DNA from 2 places in the Bradyrhizobium sp. CCGUVB14 genome. Region 1 is predicted to be linked to the other one. Evidence: predicted binding sites of a transcription regulator. Region 1 holds the regulator's gene; the other holds the start of a gene.
What was found. Region 1 encodes LexA, which represses DNA repair genes until DNA is damaged. Its sites were predicted from a motif close to TGTTCNNNNTGTGTTCNG; they were not measured.
Positions count from the first base shown of each region.

Region 2: a site for LexA is predicted at 4,399-4,416, ahead of NLM32_RS17170 (putative DNA modification/repair radical SAM protein). Genes of this name have one in related genera too.

Region 1 is NZ_JANADS010000001.1:5,657,782-5,665,654, forward strand. It holds gene NLM32_RS26385 (SDR family oxidoreductase) at 1-103, shown strand, start outside; gene NLM32_RS26390 (S41 family peptidase) at 184-1,518, opposite strand; gene NLM32_RS26395 (alpha-hydroxy acid oxidase) at 1,809-2,936, shown strand; gene NLM32_RS26400 (HAD family phosphatase) at 2,941-3,567, shown strand; gene NLM32_RS26405 (hypothetical protein) at 3,703-3,888, shown strand; gene glp (gephyrin-like molybdotransferase Glp) at 4,119-5,330, shown strand; gene lexA (transcriptional repressor LexA) at 5,507-6,208, shown strand; gene NLM32_RS26420 (hypothetical protein) at 6,386-6,589, shown strand; gene NLM32_RS26425 (hypothetical protein) at 6,784-7,218, shown strand; gene NLM32_RS26430 (GAF domain-containing protein) at 7,432-7,873, shown strand, end outside.
Region 2 is NZ_JANADS010000001.1:3,714,650-3,722,522, reverse strand. It holds gene NLM32_RS17185 (error-prone DNA polymerase) at 1-2,046, opposite strand, end outside; gene NLM32_RS17180 (DNA polymerase Y family protein) at 2,043-3,629, opposite strand; gene NLM32_RS17175 (ImuA family protein) at 3,532-4,332, opposite strand; gene NLM32_RS17170 (putative DNA modification/repair radical SAM protein) at 4,496-5,731, shown strand; gene NLM32_RS17165 (UdgX family uracil-DNA binding protein) at 5,731-7,173, shown strand; gene NLM32_RS17160 (inorganic phosphate transporter) at 7,297-7,873, shown strand, end outside.

The DNA of each region.
Region 1 (7,873 bases):
TCATCCCCGCGGCGAAGTGCTGGTCGAGCGCGATCGCACGCGGCGCTGGGCCGAGCGCGAGGGCCGCTACGAGGCAACCTTTGCCGCGATGAACCCGAGCTGAGACGACGTCCCGAAACGAAATCGCCCGGGAGCGGCATCCGCTCCCGGGCGATCTCCGAAGGTCGCAAGGACCGTGAGAGATTAGTTCGGCACCGTGGCCTTGGGCGCCGGCTTCGCGGCCGCCGCGTTCACGGTGACGCCGTGCAGGAAGTCATAGGCCGCGTGCAGCGCCTTGTCGTCCTTCTCTTCCGGCGGGACATAGGACTGCGATCCGGTCTGCTCGGTGCCGTCGGCGGCCTGCAGATGGCCGCGCATCTGCGACTCCGCGATGGTGTCGACGCGGCCTTTCAGCTCGGGCGGCACGTCCTGGAGGATCTCGATGTCAGGCGCGATGCCCTGGGCCTGGATCGAGCGGCCCGACGGCGTGTAGTAGCGCGCCGTGGTCAGCGCCAGCGCGCCGTTGCCGGCGCCGAGCGGAATGATGGTCTGCACCGAGCCCTTGCCGAACGAGCGCGTGCCGATGATGGTGGCGCGCTTGTGATCATGCAGCGCGCCGGCCACGATCTCCGAGGCCGAGGCCGAGCCGCCGTTGACCAGCACCACAAGCGGCTTGCCCTTGGTGAGGTCGCCGCCATGCGCGGTGAAGCGCTGGGTCTCTTCGGGATTGCGGCCGCGGGTCGAGACGACCTCGCCGCGCTGCAGGAACGCACTCGACACCGACACGGCCTGGTCGAGCAAGCCGCCGGGATTGTTGCGCAGGTCCATCACATAGCCGGCCAGCTTCTCCTGCGGGATGTCCTTGGAGATCGAGGCGATCGCCTTCTTCAAGCCGTCGGTGGTCTGCTCGTTGAACGAGGTGACGCGGATGTAGCCGATGTCGCCTTCGACGTGGAAGCGGACCGGGCGGACATGGATGATCTCACGCGTGATCGCGACATCCATCGGCGCATCGGCGCCCTTGCGGATGATGGTCAGCTTGGTCTTGGTATCGACCGGGCCCTTCATCTTGTTGACGGCCTGCTCGAGCGTCATGCCCTGCACGTTCTCGCCGTCGATCTTGCTGACGAGGTCACCGGACATGAGGCCGGCCTTGGACGCCGGCGTGTCGTCGATTGGGGAAACGACCTTGACCAGGCCCTCCTCCATCGTGACCTCGATGCCGAGCCCGCCGAACTCGCCGGAGGTGGTCTCCTGCATCTCGGTCCAGGCCTTGTCGTTCATGTAGCGGGAATGCGGATCGAGCGAGGTCACCATGCCCGTGATCGCGCCTTCGATCAGCTTGGAATTGTCGGGCTTCTCGACGTAGCTCGCCTTCACCCGCTCGAAGACCTCTCCGAACAGATTGAGCTGGGAGTAGGCATCGTCCGCGCCGGCTGCCGCCCGTGCCGCCCATAGTCCGCCCTGCGGACCGGATACGAGAAGGGTCAGGCATACTCCGGTAAGCGCGCCCAGGGGGAACAGCAGGGTTTTCCGCATGGAATGGTTGGCCTTTTCGCTTGGGACGGGACGCCACGCAAATGGCGATCCAGCCCGGTTCTCACAATACCATTCAGGTTTCTTCAAGGCCGGGCTGCCACGCCCGCGGGTATATCGCAAAAATCCCTTCGCCCTGGCCTAAACTTTTGGCAACGTTCCGAAACCATCGCCCGCCAAGCGGGAATCGATCGGCCGAGCCACGCTTCGCAGCTATGCGATTTTAGGATGGTTTTGGAGGGCCGAACGAGATACCCGATGACATAACGCTTCAAATTCTCGGGAGGATAACAATGAACGAAGCACTCCGGCCGGAACGGAATGTCGAACTCGGCGCCAGCAGCGAGCCGTTCCAGAACCTGCACGAATTCATCCGGAAGGCACGTTCCAACCTCAACCAGAACGCCTGGGACTACATCGTCGGCGCGGCCGAAACCGAAACCACGATGCGCCGCAACCGCATGGCCCTGGACGAGATCGCTTTCCGTCCGCGTGTGCTGCGCGACGTGCGCAAGGTCGACGGCTCGGTCGAGCAGTTCGGCCGCAAGATGCGCCTGCCCGTGGTGCTCGCCCCCGTCGGCGCGCTGGAAATCTTCGATCCCCACGGAGCCGCCAGCGTCGCGCGCGCGGCCGGCACCTTCGGGGCGTCGCACATGTTGAGCTCGGTCTCCGAGCCCGGTCTCGAGAAGACCGCCGAAGCCGCTCCCGACGCGCTGCGCATGTACCAGCTCTACGTTCGCGGCGACGACGCATTCGTCGCCGACGTGGTCAGCCGCGCCGAGAAGGCCAAATATGCCGCCTTCTGCCTGACCGTCGACACCGCCCATTACAGCCGTCGTGAGCGTGACATCGCCAAGCGCTACGTTCGCGAGAGCCGCCTGCGCGCCACCGGCGGCGATTTCCAGAAGGGGCTGGAGTGGCGGACCGTGAAGATGGTCAAGGACAAGTTCAAGATACCGCTGATCCTCAAGGGCATCGCCACCGCCGAGGACGCGCAGATCGCGGTCGATCACGGCGTCGAGTGGATCTACGTCTCCAACCATGGCGGCCGCCAGCTCGATCACGGCCGCGGCGCCATGCATGTGCTGCCCGAGATCGTCGACGCCGTGAGGGGCCGCGCCAAGATCATGGTGGATGGCGGCATCTGCCGCGGCACCGACATCGTCAAGGCGATCGCGGCGGGCGCCGACCTTGTCGGCATCGGCCGGCTGCAATGCTGGGCCCTGGCGGCGGCCGGCGAGACCGGCGTGACGCGGATGCTCGAACTGCTCGAGGACGAGGTGCTGCGCTGCCTCGGGCTGCTTGGCGCCACCTCGTTCGCCGAGGTCAACAAATCCTGTCTGCACCAGGCCACCGCAACCAATGCGCCGAGTGTGTTCAGCGCGTTCCCGCTATTCGACCATGAACCCTACCGATACTGATAGAATGACATCGCTCTCACCCGGCAGCGCGGACGCGCTTCTGTTCGATCTCGGGCGCGTCGTGCTCGACATCGATTTCTCCAAGGCGATCGCCTGCTGGGCGGGACATGCAGGCCTCGAGCCCGAAGCCATCGTGACGCGCTATGAGCGCGACAGCGAGGCCTACCGGCTGCACGAGGTCGGCAGGATCAGCGACGAGGACTATTTCCAGTCGCTGCGCTCCTCGCTCGGCATCGGCATTTCAGATGCGCAATTCCTGGAAGGATGGAACGCGATCTTCGCCGGCGAGATGCCCGACATCGCGGAATTGCTGCCGCGCGCGGCCAAGCAGATGCCGCTCTACGCCTTCTCCAACACCAACCGCCCGCATGTCGACCATTTCTCGAAAGAGTATGCCGATCTGCTCGGTCATTTCCGCGCGCTGTACCTCTCCTCCAGCATCGGCCTGCGCAAACCTGATGCGGAAGCCTTCGACCACGTCGTCACCGCGATGGGGGTGCCCGCTAACCGGATCGTGTTCTTCGATGACCTCGCCGCGAACGTCGAAGGCGCCCGCGCCCGCGGGCTGAAGGCCGTGCATGTCACCTCGCCCCGCGACGTCGGCATTGCACTGAAGGCGCTGGGGATCTGACCGCCGTTTCCGGAGCAATTTCACCCGGAGGAGGAACCAAACGGCTCTGTGCATTTTTATACGAAGTTCCGGGAACGGAATGCCCCCTTCCGGACTCTAGAGTCGGTTGGGAATTCTACGAACGGACGTATCATCGTGTTGGGCAAAACCTACCTCACCAAGCAGGCCTCCCTGCTGGTCAAATTCGCCAGGACCACCTCTGATTCCGAGCTTTCCGCCAAGCTGATGAGCAAGGCGGCTGATCTGAAGGCCCAGGCCGATCCGATGCCCGACAGGGATCAAGGGCCTCAAGCGCCCGACGTCAGTCCGGAGGGGACCTGAGGATGCTGGCCGTGGCTTCCATCATCCTCGTGCTTGCCATGGCTATCCTCCTGCCCGTCTATCTCGCCTTCCGGACCATGCCCCGGCGGACCTGATGCTCCCACTCCATCGCCGCGCGGGTGATGCAGGATCAATCATCCTGCGCGACCGTCGTTTTGCCTCCGTGCCTGCACTCGGCTAGAACTCTCGCCGCTGATTTGCCCGAACGGGCGTAGCTGGAGTTTTTCACCGTGGCCCTGATGCCGGTTTCTGACGCGCTCGCCGCGGTGCTCGCCGGTGCGGAGCCACTGCCTGAAGAGACGGTCGCGCTCGAGGCGGCCTTTCATCGCGTGCTCGCACGCGACGTCGCGGCGCGGCGGACGCAGCCGCCCCAGGCGATGTCGGCGATGGATGGCTATGCCGTCCGCGCAGCCGATGCGGCGAAGATTGACACGACGCTCACCGTCGTTGGCGAGGTCGCTGCCGGCCGTCCGTTTGCAGGAACGGTCGGCGCCGGCGAAGCCGTGCGGATCTTCACCGGAGGCGTCGTTCCCGACGGCGCAGATGCGGTCGTGATCCAGGAAGACACTGTCGCTAACGGCAAGCACATCGCGATCAAGGAGGCAGCCCTCACCGGGCGGCACATCCGCCCGGCCGGCATCGACTTCTCCGAGGGCGACGTGCTCCTGCGCAAGGGCGCCAGGCTCACCGAGCGCGACCTCGCGCTCGCCGCCGGCATGAACCACCCGCAATTGGCCGTCCGCCGCCGCCCTAAGGTCGCGATTCTCGCGACCGGCGACGAGCTGGTGATGCCGGGCAGCACGCCGGGCCATGGCCAGATCGTCTATTCCAACGGCTACGCCCTGCATGCGCTCGCCCGCAGCGAGGGTGCCGACACCATCGACCTCGGCATTGCGGCCGACACGCTTGCCGCCACCACGGCCGGCATCCGGCGCGCGCGCGACTCCGGTGCCGACATCCTGATCACGACTGGCGGCGCCTCGGTCGGCGACCACGATCTGGTGCAGCAGGCGCTGAAGGACGAAGGCACCTCGATGGCGTTCTGGAAGATCGCGATGCGGCCGGGCAAACCGATGATGAACGGACAGCTCGGGGCGATGCGCGTGATCGGCCTGCCCGGCAATCCCGTGTCATCCTACGTGTGCGGCTTCCTGTTCATGGTGCCGCTGATTCGCGCGTTGTCCGGCCGTTCGATGGTTCATCACCGCCGCGAACGCGCGGTGCTCGGCCGCGACGTCTCCGCCAATGACCAGCGCGAGGATTACCTGCGCGCGCGCCTCGATCTGCGTGATGACGGCACGCTCATCGCGCTTCCCGTCAACCACCAGGACTCCTCGCTGCTTGCAAATCTCGCTGCGGCACAGGCACTTCTCGTGCGTGCGCCGTTCGCGCCGAAGGCCGAAGCGGGCGCGCCTTGCGAGGTGCTGCGACTGCCCGCCTGAGCGCATCGTTCGCAACCGTTCCGCGAACTTTGCCGCGTTCACGGTAAATTAAGCAGTTGCGGAACATGTATCGAACATATAGTGTCCGTTCATGATTTGTTTCGAGCATGTAGCGGCTTATCGCTGAATTCAGCGTCTCGGAATCGAACGACATCAACCGGGGGATTTTGGTCGAGATGTTAACGCGCAAACAGTACGAGCTCCTGCGGTTCATCAGCGAGCGCCTGAAGGAAAGCGGCGTGCCGCCCTCCTTCGACGAGATGAAGGACGCGCTCGATCTGCGCTCGAAATCAGGCATCCATCGCCTGATCACTGCGCTCGAGGAGCGCGGCTTCATCCGCCGCCTGCCCAACCGCGCCCGCGCCATCGAGGTGATCAAGCTGCCCGAGCTCCAGGCCGCCGCCGGCAGCCGCCGCGGCTTCACGCCGAGCGTCATCGAGGGCAATCTCGGCAAGGTGCGTACGACGTCGAGCCCGCCCGCCGACGAGGGCGAGCGGCCCGTGGCGGTGCCCGTGATGGGCCGGATCGCGGCCGGTACGCCGATCGAGGCTTTGCAAACCCGCAGCCACACCATCAGCGTCCCGCCCGACATGCTCGGCTCGGGCGAGCACTATGCGCTCGAGGTCCGCGGCGACTCCATGGTGGAGGCCGGCATTCTCGACGGCGACATGGCGCTGATCCAGCGCAACGAGAGCGCCGATACCGGTGATATCGTGGTCGCCCTGATCGACGACGAGGAAGCAACGCTCAAGCGTTTCCGCCGCCGCGGCGCCTCGATTGCGCTCGAGCCGGCGAATGCGGCCTATGAGGTCCGTATCCTGCCGCCCAACCGGGTCAAGATCCAGGGCAAGCTGATCGGGCTGTACCGGAAGTACTGAGCGCGTCGCAATCGACGACCGCAATCAACGATTGGAGCGGACGATTGTCCGCTCCGGCTGGATAGTCTTTCTGGTTTTGCACAGATTATCCGGCCCCCTCTCCAGCGCTACATCCTCGGCACGCCGCAACGAAGCACGCATCGCTTCGCAGGCCTTTGAGAGACCGAGGAGATCACCATGCGCAAGATCGTTTTGAGCACCGTCACGATGGCGCTGATTGCAGCATCAGCGTCTCAGGCTTTCGCCGCACAGCGGCAGCACCGTGCCCGCAAGGCACCGCAAGCGACGAGCGCGCAATTCGGCGATGCCCGCAACGCGATCGAGCGGCCATCACAACCGGCCTGGCCATACTCCGGTTGGTCGGCGCCCGCAGGCCGCTGAGGCAACGCGCTGTTCGAATGCACGAGAGCAGGCTTTGTTCCTCGCGCATTTGAAAAAGATAATGTGATCGCGCTCTGCGGATGCGAGCCGCAGATTTGCCCACAAACAAGCATAAGATCGCGGCCTTCCACTCTGATAGGGGCCTGCGCCTCAGCGGAGGCGCGGGTGCTCTATCCCGATTGAGGAGCACCCCGATGTGTGACTACAGCCTGCACGCTGTCGCGACGCGCCCCGCAGAAGTGGGCGAGACGATCGTCACGACAACCTTCCGCGGCACCTCGACGCGCGGCTTCGCCTCCGAAGCCGACATGTCCGTCGCGGTCTGCCTGCTTCCGGGAACGGAGCTCGCCTTCGCCGACAACGTCCGCTACGACAATCGCTGGATCTGGACCCGCACCGTCAATTCGCGCGTCGGCAAGTTCGGCAAGGTCGATCCGCACATTCCCGATCGTCATCACGACGCGATCGAATTCCCCGACGGCAAATACGTGCTGGTGACGCAGCTGGTCGAAGGCCAGCGCGCAACCGTCCTGCAACTGCCCGTGACGCAGCCGCTCGGCGAGCGCGAGCACAAGCCGCAGATCAGCGCCGACAGGCCGCCGACCATCACCCGCCTGCCGATCGGCTGACGACGCCATCCCCGGCCGACAGGTCGGGCCAGGATCGAGATATCCATCGCCGGCCGCGGCCGGCGAGATGGATTGGTTTGCGTCTGTGGAAATGATGAGCTCATCGCGCCAGCAAGTCGCACGAAGTTTGCGCTGCCTTGCCTGAATTTTGAACGTCCGCTCCGCAAGCAAATGGCCGATGCTGTTTGCAGCTTGAGGCAGCGGACAGGCTCGATGAAAACCTTCATTCGCGTCGTTGAACTCTGGGTGCCTGATCCAACGCGGACGCGGCTGGAATTCGGCGGCGGCCTCTACAGCGAAGGCCTGTCCGCGTTCAAGGCCGGCAGCGAGGATTTACGCTTCGGATATGACGAGGGCCTTCCCGGCAAGGCCTGGGCGAGCGGCCATCCCGTGATCCTCACAAAGTTCGCCAACTCCTATTTCAAGCGGACCGACCAGGCTCTCGAAGCCGGCCTGACCTGCGGGGTCGCCGTGCCGGTGTTTGCCGGCGAATTCCTGCAAGCCGTCATGGTGCTGTTCTGCGGCGACGACGAGGCCCATGTCGGCGCGATCGAGCTCTGGCACAACGATGCCGAGCTCTCGCACGAGATCGCGCTCGTCGACGGCTACTACGGCAGCGCCGACATGTTCGAGTTCAATTCCCGTCACACCAGAT
Region 2 (7,873 bases), 1.9 Mb from region 1:
GAATTTCGCCGCCTCGATCGCGATGCGCATCGCCTGCTCCTGGAACAGCGGCACGCCCTTGGTCTTGTGCAGCACCTTGTAGAGTTCGTCCGCGGGACCATGCTCGGGCGCTGGCGAGGGATAGGTCACCTTCTCGATACCGTTCCGCCGCCGCAAGTAAGGATGCACCATGTCGCCCTGGATCGGGCCCGGCCGTACGATCGCGACCTCGATGACGAGATCGTAGAAGGTCCGCGGCTTCAGCCGCGGTAGCATGTTCATCTGCGCGCGGCTCTCGACCTGGAAGACGCCGAGCGATTCACCGGCGCACAGCATGTCGTAAACCTTGGGATCGTCCTGCGGGACGCTCGCCAGAACCCAGCGTTTTCCCTTGTGCTGGTCGATCAGGTCAAAACATTTCCGGATGCAGGTCAGCATGCCCAGCGCGAGCACGTCAACCTTCATCATATTGAGCGCATCGACATCGTCCTTGTCCCATTCGATGAAAGTGCGATCGTCCATCGCGGCGTTGCCGATCGGCACATAGGTATCGAGCCGGTCCTGGGTCAGCACATAGCCGCCGACATGCTGGGAGAGATGGCGCGGGAATTCGATCAGCTCGGTCGCAAGCTCGACCGCGAGATTGATCATGGGATTTTGGGGATCGAGCCCGGCCTGCCTGACCTGCATGTCGTTGAGGCCCTTGCCCCAGCTGCCCCAGACGGTGTCGGCGAGCGCGGCGGTGACGTCCTCGGTCAGGCCCAGCGCCTTGCCAACGTCGCGGATGGCGCTGCGCGGACGATAATGGATGATGGTGGCGATGATCGCGGCACGGTGGCGGCCGTAGCGGCGATAGACATATTGCATCACCTCCTCGCGCCGCGAATGCTCGAAATCGACGTCGATGTCGGGCGGCTCCAGCCGCTCCTTGGAGATGAAGCGCTCGAACAGCAGATCGACCTTGGTCGGATCGACCGAGGTGATGCCGAGCACGTAGCACACGGCCGAATTCGCTGCCGATCCCCGCCCCTGGCACAGAATGTTCTGGCTGCGCGCATAGTGGACGATGTCATGCACGGTGAGGAAGTAATGCGCGTATTTCAGCTCTGATATCAGCGCGAGTTCCTTCTTCAGCGTCGCGCGCAACTTGTCGTCGATCTTGCCGCCGAAATATGTGTCGACGCCCGCCCAGGTCAGGTCTTCCAGATGCCCCTGCGCGGTCTTGCCTGGCGGCACCGGCTCGTCCGGGTATTGATATCTGAGCTGATCGAGCGAGAAGTCGATCTTGTCGGCAAAGCGCATGGTCTCCGCGATCGCCTCGGGGAAATCGCGAAACAGGCGCGCCATCTCGCGAGGCGTCTTCAGGAAGCGCTCGGCATTGGCTTCCAGCTTGCGTCCGACCGCCTCGATCGTGGTCTTTTCCCGGATGCAGGTCAGCACGTCCTGAAGCGGACGACGGCCGGGATCGTGATAGAGCACCTCGTTGGTCGCAAGCAGCGGCACGCCGGCTTTGGCGGCGAGATCGTCGAGCCGCGCCAGACGACGACGGTCGTCGCCGCGATAGACCAGGCTCGCGGCCAGCCACACGCCCTCGGCGCGGCCGGCTTTGAGTTTTGAGAGCACATCCAGCGTTTGCGCATCATCAAACCGATGCGGCAACGCCAGGACCAGGAGCTGGCCTTCCGAAAATTCCAGCAGATCGGTGAAGCTGAGACGGCATTCGCCCTTCTCGATCCGCGTGATGTCGTCGCCGCGTTTGCCCCGGGTCAGAAGCTGGCACAGCCGACCATAGGCGGCGCGATCGCGCGGATAGACGAAAATGTCGGGCGTGCCGTCGATGAAGACGATGCGCGTGCCGATCAGGAGCTTTGGCTTGTGCAGCACCTTGTCATTGTCGAGTTCCTTCCAGGCGCGCACCACGCCGGCCAGCGTGTTGTGATCGGCAATGCCGATCACGGGAATGCCGAGCTTGCTGGCCTGATGCACATAAGCGCGCGGATCCGAGCCGCCGCGCAGGAACGAGAAGTTGGTGGTGATGCCGATCTCGGCATAAGCGGGGCTGGTCATGCGAAGAGACCGTGCACGTACCAACCGGGAGAAGCGGGCTTGCCGTCGGCGTCGAACACCTCCCCCTCGTAAAGACCATCGCGAAAGATCCAGAAGCGCAGACCCTCGGCATCCTCGATGCGGAAATAATCCCGCGTCAGCTGTTTGCCGTCCTGCCGCCACCATTCCATCGCGATGCGTTCAGGTCCTTCCACCCGCACCACGGCATGTTTTGCACGCCGCCAGGTGAATTGATGCGGCGGGCCGTCAGGCACGGTCGCGAACGGCACTGTGACCGGCTCCGGCTTGTCGAACAGCCGCAGCGGACGCAGTGGCGGCTCGCTCTCGGCGCGCGCCGGCCATTCGGCCTGCATGGCGGCGGCGAGATGATGCTGCGCTGGCGCGGCCAGCACCGCCTGCTCGGGGATATGGGTATCCTGCGGCAGATGCACGACGACGCGTTTTCCGCCGATACGCGCGGCGATGCGGTCGATCAGCGCGGCCAATTCGTCATTGTCGTGGACATGGGCGTCGAGATCGCGCTGCTCCTGCACCACGATCTCGGTGCGGCTCGCCGACAACCGCACCATGTCGAAGCCGAAGCCGGGATCGAGGGGATCGGCAAGCGCATCGAGACGCTCGCGGAACAGCCGGTCGATCACTTTGCTTCGCGTCACGGGACGCCCGGTCTCGACCATGATCGCGCGCACCACGCCGTCGGTGCGGAAGAACGCGGCCTCCAGGCGTCGCGCGCCCTTGCCTTGTTTTTCCATGGAGGCGATCAGCGTATCGGCCAGCCGCGACAGCGTCATCGCGATCATGGTGTCGGTCGCGATCGGCTCGGCAAAGCGCTTTTCCACGATGTAGTCGGGCAGCGGTTTTCGCGGGCTGATCGGCGCATCGCCCTGCCCCAGCGCATGCGCGAGCAGCGTGGAGAACCGCGCGCCGAACCGCGCCGTGATTTCACTCGGCGCGCGCGAGGCAACATCGCCGATCGTCTTCAGCCCGGCGCGCCGCAGGCCGGTGGTGATCATCTCGTCCGCACCGAGCGCGGACACCGGAAACCGGTCGATCGCCGCGGCCTCGCCGCCATCGGCAACGATAACGCCAGGCGTCTGCCGCGTCAGCGTGCGCGCGCAGACCGAGGTCCCGGCGATCGCCGCGCTGACGGCAAAACCTTGTCGCGCCAGCGCGCGAACCAGCGTCTGCAACAACGCAGCCTCGCCGCCGAACAGATGCGCGCAGCCGGTGATGTCCAAAAACAGCCCGTGCGGCGGATCGAGCGCCACCAGCGGCGTGAAGCGGTCGCACCAGTCGGCGATGTCGCTGAGCGTCTTCGCATCGGCCACGACATCGGCGTCGAACACTTTTAAATCCGGGCACATCGCCCGCGCGTTCGCGAGCGGCTGGCCGATGTGCAGGCCGAGCCGCTCAGCAGCTTCATCCAGCGCATGGATCACCAGCGCATTGTTCTCCTTGATGACGACAATGCTGGGCTCGTTGCCATTACCCAGCGCGCCGAAGAACCGCTGGATCCGGTCGATGGGCAGGCGCGGCAGCCACAGGCTGAGGATACGCCGACGGTTCAGAGAACTGGCACTCATCACATTTCCATTCCATGATCCACCGGCCACACGGGCCATGACGATTACGCAACAGCTCGACATCGAAGCGCGGTGCGCCCCAGGCACTCCAAGGCGCCGCAGGCATTGAAGCTGACCCCGGCGGCGAATGCGCCGCACGCAGCATCCATCGCGTCTCCGCGGTCGAGGGCAGCGGCTGCGCCGCCATCCGCAACAAGAGGCCGGTGACGCCGGAGGATTGCGCGGCCAGCGTCAGCTTGCGGCTCGCCACCAGATCGAACTGGCGCGTCTCACCCCAGAGCTCGAGCACGACAGCACCGAGCGCATCGCAGGCGAGCGCATCGGCCGAGGTGCGCAGCGCGCTCTCGACGTCAGCCGCACGCACCATCACCACGCGGCGCGGATCGAGGCCGAGTTCGGCGAGGCCGCTCATCGACAACGCACCGGTTTCAAGTTCCGAAAAATCCTGCCGCACCCACAACAACGGCCGTTGCGTCGTGACGCGGCCCGCAAGGCCGGTGACGAAACCGGTCGCGGCCGCGCCCTGACGCCCCTCGCAAAACACCTCGTGGATCGCCGCGCGTGCGAGCCCGCCTTTCAAAGCGCGGTCGACCTCACCATGGCCGAGCGCAACGCGGTCGCGATGATGCACGACTTCCGCCGTCTCGATCCGTTCGATCTGGCTGCGCAAGGTCGCAAGCGCGCTCATGCGTGCGCCGCTCATGCTCGCCGCTCCTTCAGAGGTGATTGCCGAGGGCTCTCAAAAATAAGAACCAGCAGCTGGCTCATTTGTTCATGATATGTTCTAATATAAAGCTAACGGCGCGCGAAGAGTCAATCGAATTGCGCTTGATCGAATTCATGAGCTGAATCAAAGGGATTCCGGGATGGACGTGCAACGCAAGCTGGAGATCCTGGCGGATGCCGCCAAGTACGACGCCTCCTGTGCCTCCAGCGGCACCGAAAAGCGGGATTCCAGCGACGGCAAGGGCATGGGCTCGACCGCGCCCGGCATGGGCATCTGCCATTCCTACGCGCCGGATGGGCGCTGCATCTCGCTGCTCAAGGTGCTGCTCACCAACGCCTGCAATTACGATTGCCTCTATTGCGTCAACCGCGCCTCCTCCAACGTGCCGCGCGCCCGCTTCACCATCGACGAGGTGGTCAAGCTGACGCTCGACTTCTACCGGCGCAATTACATCGAAGGCCTGTTTCTCTCCTCCGGCATCATCCGCAGTCCCGACTACACGATGGAGCAGGTCGTCAGCGTCGCGCGAAAACTGCGCGAGGAGCATCACTTCCGCGGCTACATCCATCTCAAGACGATTCCGGAAGCCGACGACGCGCTGATCACGGAGGCCGGCAAATATGCCGACCGTCTCTCCATCAACATCGAGATGCCTGAGGAGACGAGCCTGCAGCAATTCGCGCCGGAGAAGGACGTGCGCGCGATCCGCCGCACCATGGGCCGGCTGCGGCTGAAGCTCGACGAGGCCGAGGATATCAGCAGCACAAAGACGAAAGCAAAGCCGCAGCGTTTTGCGCCCGCAGGCCAGAGCACGCAGATGATCGTCGGCGCTGACGCGGCCTCCGATCACACCATTCTTCACACAAGTTCAAATCTCTACGGCTCATACCGGCTGCGGCGCGTCTATTACTCCGCGTTCAGCCCGATCCCCGATGCCAGCCGCGCCTTGCCTCTGGTCCAGCCGCCCTTGCTGCGCGAGCACCGGCTCTACCAGGCCGACTGGCTGATGCGGTTCTATGGTTTCGACGTTGCGGAGATCGTCGACGACAGCGCGATGCTGCCGCTCGACATCGATCCAAAGCTCGCCTGGGCGCTGCGCCACCGCGACCGTTTCCCGCTCGACGTCAACCGTGCCAGCCGCGAGGAGCTGTTGCGCGTGCCGGGCTTCGGCACCAGGGCGGTCGAGCGCATCATCGCCACGCGGCGCACCACCACGATCCGCCTCTCCGATCTGGCGCGACTGCACGTGCCCCGCAACAAGGCACTGCCGTTCATCGTGCTCAGCGATCACCGGCCCACGCCGCATCGTCTCGACGAGGCGCGCCTGATCGAACGATTCAAGCCGAAGGCAACGCAACTGGGGTTTGGCTTCTGATGCAGTACATCATCCTCGACACCGAAACCGATTTCGACGGCTGGCGCAAAGCCGCGCGCACGCTTGCGCTTCATCATGTGAAGCCCACCGATGTCACCTGGGCCGTGCAGGGCGGCGAAGCGGACTTGTTCGCACCGTCCGCGCCGTCTCCGATCCTCGAGGTGAACGACGGCACCTTCAGCGTATCAGGCAAATTCGTCGACCTCGCCGAGGCCGCCATCCTGCATCGCGATCCCGAGCGCTTTGCGATCCTCTATCGTCTGCTCTGGCGATTGAGGGACAATCACGATCTCATCGAGGTCGCAACCGATGCTGACGTCGCGCTGGTCACGGCGATGGCGAGAGCGGTTCATCGCGACGAGCACAAGATGCACGCCTTCGTGCGCTTTCGCGAGATCGGTCGCGAACGCGCGGCGCATTATGTCGCCTGGTTCGAGCCGGAGCATCACATCGTCGAGCTCGCAAGCCCCTTCTTCGCCAAGCGCTTTGCGGACATGCCCTGGTCGATCCTGACGCCCGATCTCTGCGCGCATTGGGACGGACACGCGTTGTCGTTCACGCCGGGCGTGAGCAAGAGCGAGGCGCCGGGCGAAGACCGGCTGGAAGAAACCTGGCGGCGTTACTACGCCAGCATCTTCAACCCGGCGCGGTTGAAGGTGAAGGCGATGCAGACGGAGATGCCGAAGAAATACTGGAGGAACCTGCCCGAGGCCTCGATCATTAAACCCTTGATCGAGGATGCCGAGCGCATGACCGGCGCCATGATCGCCAATGCCGCAACCGATCCGCACAAGCCTCAGAAGCGGCCGGAGGCTCCGATGATACGCAAGACCGTTGCCAACGATCTCGAAGCGCTCAGCGAGGAGGCCGCGCATTGCCGTGCCTGCCCGCTCTACAAGGACGCGACGCAGACCGTGTTCGGCGAAGGCCCGAAGGACGCCACCATCATGCTGGTCGGCGAGCAGCCCGGCGACAAGGAAGACCTCGCCGGCCATCCCTTCGTCGGACCGGCCGGACAGATGCTCGACCGCGCGCTCGCGGAGGCCGGCGTCGATCGCCGGAAGGTCTACGTCACCAACGCCGTGAAGCACTTCAAATTCGTGCCGCGCGGAAAGATCCGCCTGCACCAGAAGCCGGCGACGCCGGAGATCAAGGCCTGCCGGCAATGGTATGAGCGGGAAGTTTCGGCAATCCAGCCCGAGCTCGTCGTGGCGATGGGCGCCACCGCCGCGCAGACCGTGTTCGGCAAGATCACGCCGATCGGCAAGACCCGCGGCCGGCTCATAGACCTCCCCGACGGACGCAAGGCTCTGGTGACGGTGCATCCGTCCTATCTGCTGCGGCTCCCCGATCCCCAAGCGAAGGTGCTGGAATATCAGCGCTTTGTCGAGGATCTGACGATCGCAGCCCGCTTGCAGAAGAAGTCCGCCCACGCCGCCTGAGCCGGCTGTCACGCACAGCAACAGAGCGTGGATAAGTTCCATCATTTCAACCGCGTGCCCGCCATTTCAACCGCCTGTCACATGCCGCGCGCAAAATCGGGGCCTTGGGACAGGAGAATTTCCATGAGTGACGTTGCTTTGCCAGGCTCCATCGAGCCGGCCTTGAGTAAGGGGCCAGACCTCAATCGCGGATTTCACCCGCTGACCGGCGTGATCTATATGGGGGTGATCGCCGCCGCTCTGCTTTTCGTCGCCTACAGCATCTGGGTCGACGTCGATGCAGCCGGTGCGCAGGTCAAAACCATCGCCCCCTTCCTCCTGCTCTTCGTCGCGCTTCTGATCGCACTCGGCTTCGAGTTCGTGAACGGCTTCCACGACACCGCCAACGCGGTTGCGACCGTGATCTACACCCGCTCGCTGCCCGCCCACGTCGCCGTGGTGTGGTCCGGCATGTTCAACCTGTTCGGCGTGCTGCTGTCCTCGGGCGCGGTCGCTTTCGGCATCGTCTCGCTGCTGCCGGTCGAGCTGATCCTCCAGGTCGGCTCCAGCGCAGGCTTCGCGATGGTGTTCGCACTGTTGATCTCCGCCATCATCTGGAACGTCGGCACCTGGTATTTCGGCCTGCCGGCCTCGAGCTCGCACACCCTGATCGGCTCGATCATGGGCGTCGGCATCATGAACGCGGTCCTGCACGGCCGCA